2 regions of the Arthrobacter sp. NPDC058130 genome follow, and region 1 is predicted to be linked to the other one. Evidence: predicted binding sites of a transcription regulator. Region 1 holds the regulator's gene; the other holds the start of a gene.

Region 1 (3,279 bases):
TTGCGCCGGCTAAGGCACGGTGAGGAAGTCAATGACCTCTTCCACGCGGCCCAGCAGGGACGGCTCCAGGTCCGCGTAGCTGCGCACAGCCCCCAGGAGTTTCTGCCAGCCGAGGCCGATGTCCTCCTTCGTCGAGTGGGGCCACCCGAAAGCCATCAGGATCCCGGTCTTCCAGTCGACGCCGCGGGGGATCACGGGCCACTGCTCGATCCCCAGGACCGCCGGCCGGATGGCCTGCCACACATCCACGTAGGGATGGCCCACAATCAGGACGTTGCCGGCGGCGCCCGGTGAGGCCATGACGGCGTCGGCGATCCGCGACTCCTTGGAGTCGGCCACTAGGTGGTCAACGAGCACGCCGAGCCGGCGGCCCGGGCCGGGCCCGAACTCCGCCACGGCGGCCGCGAGGTCGTCAATGCCGTGCAGGGGTTCGACGACGATGCCCTCCACCCGGAGGTCATCGCCCCAGACCTTCTCCACCAGTTCGGCGTCGTGCTTGCCTTCCACCCAGATGCGGCTGGCCTTGGCCACCTGCGCGCGCTGCCCCGCCACCCGGACCGAGCCCGACGCCGTGCGGCCGGCTCCGGCGGCCGGTGTCGCCTTTTTGGGGGCCGGAGGCATGAGCCGGATCGGCTGTCCCTCCAAGAGGAAGCCAAAGCCGAGGCGGAAGGAGCGGGACTTGCCCCGCCGGTCCTCCAGCGCCACGACATGCATGCCGCCGGACTTCTCCACCCGGGTTACGGCACCCACCCAGCCGGACTGGACCTCTTCGAGGACCATCCCGCGTTCCACCGGGACTTCCGGCAAGGCGGTCTTGGCGGGGGCGGACAGGTCCTGGGGTCCCCAGTTCTGGTACGACATCTCTACACGCTAACTTTGCACTCGGAATGTACGGCGGTCAGTGGAACTCTCCGTGGCCTTCGCCGGACCACAAGGGCCCGGCGCCTGCAGCAGTTGCCACGGTCCCGGCGCCCGGTGTGACGGGAAACGCGATCCCGCGGGCCACGCCTGGAGCGAATCCAATGCTAACAACGCGGCGACTCATATTAGACTGGTTAGCACTTAGGCATGTCGAGTGCTAACACTTGACCCGTTGCGGGCCACGCGCACCAGTATTGGGCGCGAACCGGACAACGCGGGCGGCACCGACTGCGGGACAGTCGATTGGAGGTGGAGCGTGAGCGAACCGCGCAAACTCGAAGTGCTGCGCGCCATCGTGGAGGACTACGTCCATTCGCGTGAGCCCGTTGGTTCCAAGGCGCTCGTGGAGCGTCACCATCTTGGTGTTTCCAGTGCCACGATCCGCAATGACATGGCGGCGCTGGAGGACGAAGGCCTGATCACGGCTCCGCACACGAGCGCCGGCCGGATCCCCACCGACAAGGGCTACCGGCTCTTCGTCGACCAGATCTCAGCGGTCAAGCCCTTGTCCCTGGCCGAACGCCGGGCCATCCAGGCGCTGCTGGAAGGATCCGAGGACCTCGACGACGTCCTCGACCGGACCGTGCGGCTCCTGTCCCACCTGACCAACCAGGTCGCCGTCGTACAGTATCCCCTGCTGAGCCGCGCACGGGTGCGGCACATTGAGTTCGTGCTGCTGGCACCCCGGAAGGTGCTGATCGTCCTCATTGCGGACACCGGCAAAGTGGAACAGCGCGTCATCGACGTCGGGCAGGACATTCCCGACGACGCCCTCGCGGAACTGCGCACAAGTTTCCTGACGAGCCTCTCCGGAACACCGTTGAGCCTTCTGCCCCAGCTTCTGCCCACGGTGGTCGACAGCGGCCCGCCGGCGCGCCGTGGAGCAGCCCACGCCCTGGCTCGTGGCCTTGAAGCCCTGGCCACGAGCAGCCGGGAAGAGCGGATGGTCATGGCCGGTACGGCCAACCTCGCACGCTCCAACGTGGACTTCCCGCTCAGCATCGGCCCAGTGCTGGAGGCGCTCGAGGAACAGGTGGTCATGCTCCGCCTGCTCAGCGAAATGGCCGAAGACCCGCGCGGCGTAACCGTCAGCATCGGCCGGGAAAACCCCTACGACGGCCTGGCCGAGGCCTCCGTCGTGGCCACCGCCTACGGGCCGGACGCCACGGCCAAGGTCGGCGTCCTTGGGCCCACCCGGATGGACTATCCCACCACCATGGCCGCCGTGCGCGCGGTGGCCCGCTACCTTTCGAGGATCCTGGGGCCCTGACGGGCCCGGACCCAGCACGACTTCTTGCCCCGCAGGCAGTGCCCCACAGGCAGTACAACAAGGAAGAGATACACACTTTGAGCAGCCACTACGACGTTCTTGGAGTCTCCCGCGACGCAACGGGGGAGGAGATCAAGAAGGCCTACCGGAAACTGGCCCGGACCCTGCACCCCGACGTGAACCCGGGAGAAGACGCCTCAGACCGGTTCAAGGCCGTCACCCACGCCTACGAGGTCCTTTCCGACCCGCAGAAGCGCCGCGTCTACGACACCACCGGCAACGAGAACGGCACCGACAACGGCTTCGGCGGCGGCAGCTACTCGGGCCAGGGCTTCGCCTTCCAGGACATCTTCGAGACCTTCTTCGGCGCCGGCGGCGGCCAGGGCGGGCCCGCGTCCCGGGTCCGCCGCGGCCAGGATGCGCTGATCAGCGTCCGGATCGACCTCCGCGACGCGGTGTTCGGCGTCAACAAGAAGCTCGAAGTCGACACGGCTGTGGTCTGCCCCACCTGCGAGGGTTCCTGCTGCCGCGAGGGCACCCACCCGGTGCGCTGCGACATCTGTGGCGGCAGTGGCCAGGTCCAGCGCGCTGTGCGCTCCATCCTGGGCCAGGTCATGACCTCGGCCCCCTGCGGTTCCTGCGAGGGCTTCGGCACCGTGATCCAGGACCCCTGCAACGAATGCAGCGGCCAGGGCCGGATCCGCAGCCGCCGCTCGCTGACCGTCAAGGTTCCGGCCGGCGTCGGCACCGGCACCCGCATCCAGCTCTCCGGGCAGGGCGAGGCAGGGCCCGCCGGCGGCCCGTCCGGTGACCTGTACGTGGAGATCCGGGTCAACAACGATGCCACCTATGTCCGCGACGGCGACGACCTGCACGCGAGCCTCAACATCCCCATGACGGCCGCCGCCCTTGGCACCGAGATTTCCCTCGACACCTTCGACGGGCAGCAGGAGATCGACGTCAAGGCCGGCACGCAGTCGGGCGAGGTCATCACCCTGCGCGGACTCGGCGTCACGCATCTGCGCGGCCACGGGCGTGGCGACCTGAAGGTGCACCTGCAGGTGGAAACGCCGGGGAAGCTCGATGCC
Region 2 (3,279 bases), 260 kb from region 1:
CGGGGCTGCCGGCGGACGTCGTCGAATCGGTCCGCGCCGAGGTCAGGCTGACCGCGGGCGCTGCCGAACTGGTGGCGGCCTTCCGGGCCGCCGGCCACGCCGTGGCCGTGGTGTCCGGCGGGTTCAACCAGATCCTGCGGCCGATCGCCGAAGACCTGGGGCTGGATTACTGGATCGCCAACGAACTTGAAATCGTCGACGGCGCACTGACCGGCAAGGTGCTCGGCGACGTCATCGACCGGGCGGCGAAGGAGAAGTACCTGCGCGAGTGGGCCGCCGCAGAGGGTATCCCGATGGAGCACACGATCGCCGTGGGTGACGGCGCCAACGATCTGGACATGCTCGGCGCCGCCGGAATCGGCGTCGCCTTCAACGCGAAGCCGGCCGTCCGTGCGGCTGCGGACGCCGCCATCAGCCTGCCTTATCTCGACGCTGTACGGTACATCGCGGGGGTCTGAGGCGTTAACCGCGGGATGGCACGTCGCGGCAATGTTTGGAAAACATTGCCGCGACGTGCCATCCCGGTCGGGCCGGGGGCCTGCGCTGCTAGTGGGAGCCGGTTTCGGCAGTCGTGTCTGCGGTCTTACCGAAGTAATCCGCACCGCCGACGTATTCGGTGTGGCCGGTCTCGACGTCGGCGGTGGCCATCTTGGCGACCTCCGCGGCGAACTCCTTGACCGAGTACAGCTTGCCTGCCTCGGCGCGGCGGGCCTCGATGGCGCCGGGGTTGGACCGGTCAAGCAAAGTGGCCGTGACGGTGCCCTCGATCATGTCGCCGGAAACCACCACGAGCGAGATGCCCTTTTCCGCCAGGGCCGGCACGAGTTCGCGCAGGGCGTCCTCGCCGGCACGCTTGCTGCGGGCCACGGGCTCGTACTCGGGCATGGTGGGAACCGTGCCGATGAAGTGGGCCTGGTGGCTGGTCACGAACACCACGCGGGAGCCTTCGGGCATCAGCGGCACGGCGGCGTTGAGCATGTTCACCTGGGCGTCGCGGTTCAGCTTCAGCGCGTAGCCCTCTTCCATTCCGCTCTCCATGCCGCCGGAGGCGTTGAGGACCAGGAGGTCCAGCGAACCGAAGTTCTCCATGGCGGCGCTGGCGAGGGCCTGGACGCCTTCCTGGGTGGTGAGGTCCGCCCCGACGGCCGCCGCGCGGCCGCCCTCGGCTTCGATCTCCGAGACGACCTTGTTGGCGCGCGGCGCCTTCTGGCGGTAGTTCACGACCACGGCCGCACCTTCGCCGGCCAGGATCTTGGCGACGTCGGCGCCGATTCCGCGCGACGAACCGGTAACGATCGCAGTCTTGTTGTCCAGCAGTCCCATACGAGCTCCTTTTGTTCCAAACGTCCAAACACTGTGGGTCTGCAATCCATCATGCCAGCGGATCGTGCCTTTGCAGTTGTTGAGCGTCCACAAAGAAGCCCCGGCAGCGTAGTTCCCGAGGTGTCATGGCCGGGACCCGCTGAAGGTGGGTCAGCTGCGGTCGATCCTGATCTTCTTCGAAGTTTCCCCCGTGAGCACCTCGGGAGCCGGTGCGCGGACCTCCAGCACGCCGTCCTTGTACGTGGCGGTGATGTCTTCTTCCTTCGCCCCCGCGGGCAGCGCAATGCTCCGGGAGGACCGGCCGTAGCGGAACTCTGAGCGATATCCGGCCTTGCTCTTATGCTCGGATGTTTCCTGCCGCTCCACCGCGATGTGCAGCATGCCCTCGCTGACCGAGACGTCGACATCCTGGTCCGGGTCGATCCCGGGCACCTCTGCCCGAACCACCAGGGTGCTGCCCTCCTGGAACTGTTCGATTTTGATCCCGGGAGCTATGGACAGATCACCGTCGAGGAAGCGGCGGACCGGCTCCAGCATGTCCGAGGGCATCCACTTGCTGAGATCACTCATGATTTTCCTCCTGCGTCCACGCCCCGGCCATGGCATGGGTTGGGGCTGTGAGGCCATTAGACGCTCCCGGGGTTCGGGTGCCAAGGGCAAAAAGGCCCGGCAAAAGGCCCGGCACGGAGGATCCGCGGCGGCGAACTAAGGCGGCGGACGGAGACAGCGGACGACGGCGGTATCCGCCGTCGTCCGCTGCCTCAGTCGCGTGCGCCGTGTCCGGCGTCGTTCTGGCTCTCCTGAGTCAGTGGCCCATTCCGAGGCCGCCGTCGACCGGAATGACCGCCCCCGAGATGTAGGACGCCTCGTCGCTGGCGATCCAGCGAACCACGTTGGCGACCTCGGAGGCCTCGGCGAAGCGACCTGCGGGGACCTTGGTCAGGTAGTCCTTCTGCGTGGCCTCGGGCAGCTCGGCCGTCATGTCCGTGTTGATGAAGCCGGGTGCGACCACGTTCGCGGTGATCCCGCGCCCGCCGAGCTCGCGGGTGAGCGAACGGGCGATGCCTACAAGGCCGGCCTTCGAGGCCGAGTAGTTGATCTGGCCGGGCGCGCCGTACAGGCCGGAGACAGAAGAGATCAGCACCACGCGGCCCTTGCGGGCACGGATCATGCCCTTGGACGCGCGCTTGATGACCCGGAAAGCGCCCGTGAGGTTGGTATCGATCACCGAGGTGAAATCGTCCTCGCTCATGCGCATCAGGAGCGTGTCCTTGGTGATGCCGGCGTTGGCGACGAGTACTTCGACGGGACCGTGGGCGGCTTCGACTTCCGCGAACGCGGCGTCCACCGAGGACTCATCTGTAACGTCCGCCTTGACGCCGAGGATGCCCTCGGGCAGCGCCGATTCGCTGCGGAAGGTCACCGCCACCTTGTCGCCGTTAGCCAGGAAGGACTCGGCAATGGCCAGGCCGATTCCCCGGTTTCCGCCGGTGATCAGAACGCTGCGGCCGGTGGTGGGTGTTTCAGACATATGGGGCTCCGGGATTCTGCGGCAGGGAAGGCCGCGCTGGGGGCTGGATTTTTCCTGCCTCCGATCTTAGCGCCCGGTTCGCTTGCGTTTGGGCGGCTCCGCCGATGGTGAGAGAATTGGAGTAAGCCTTGGGAGCGTGATCTGACAGCCGTGACACTCAAAAACCGACCCGGTGCGCCTGTGCCCGGGAGGCCGGACGCCGAGTCCGGCGGTACCGAGGTGCACAGCATCACAGACGCCGCTGCTGCGCATTCGGACGAGATGCACCAGCGGATGGTCAAATACGCCGTCGCCATGGGCATCCGCATGGTCTGCCTCATCCTGATTTTTGCGGTAGATGGCTGGTTCAGGCTCATCCCGGTGCTGGGGGCCGTCTTCCTGCCCTGGATTGCCGTGGTGATCGCCAACGGCAGCGACAAAGCGGA

Evidence for each region. Region 1 encodes HrcA, which represses chaperone genes, less so after heat shock. Its sites were predicted from a motif close to TTNGCACTCGNNNNNNNCGAGTGCNAA; they were not measured.
Region 2: the regulator HrcA is predicted to act here: its motif matches at 1,951-1,977, upstream of ACFVTM_RS05700 (Hsp20/alpha crystallin family protein).

The regions. Positions count from the first base shown of each region.
Region 1 is NZ_JBHVTV010000002.1:602,807-606,085, reverse strand. Features, by position in the region: gene ACFVTM_RS06980 (DUF3097 domain-containing protein) at 10-861, opposite strand; gene hrcA (heat-inducible transcriptional repressor HrcA) at 1,178-2,191, shown strand; gene dnaJ (molecular chaperone DnaJ) at 2,269-3,279, shown strand, end outside.
Region 2 is NZ_JBHVTV010000002.1:341,923-345,201, reverse strand. Features, by position in the region: gene serB (phosphoserine phosphatase SerB) at 1-458, shown strand, start outside; gene ACFVTM_RS05705 (SDR family oxidoreductase) at 547-1,323, opposite strand; gene ACFVTM_RS05700 (Hsp20/alpha crystallin family protein) at 1,474-1,893, opposite strand; gene ACFVTM_RS05695 (beta-ketoacyl-ACP reductase) at 2,129-2,854, opposite strand; gene ACFVTM_RS05690 (DUF3099 domain-containing protein) at 3,005-3,279, shown strand, end outside.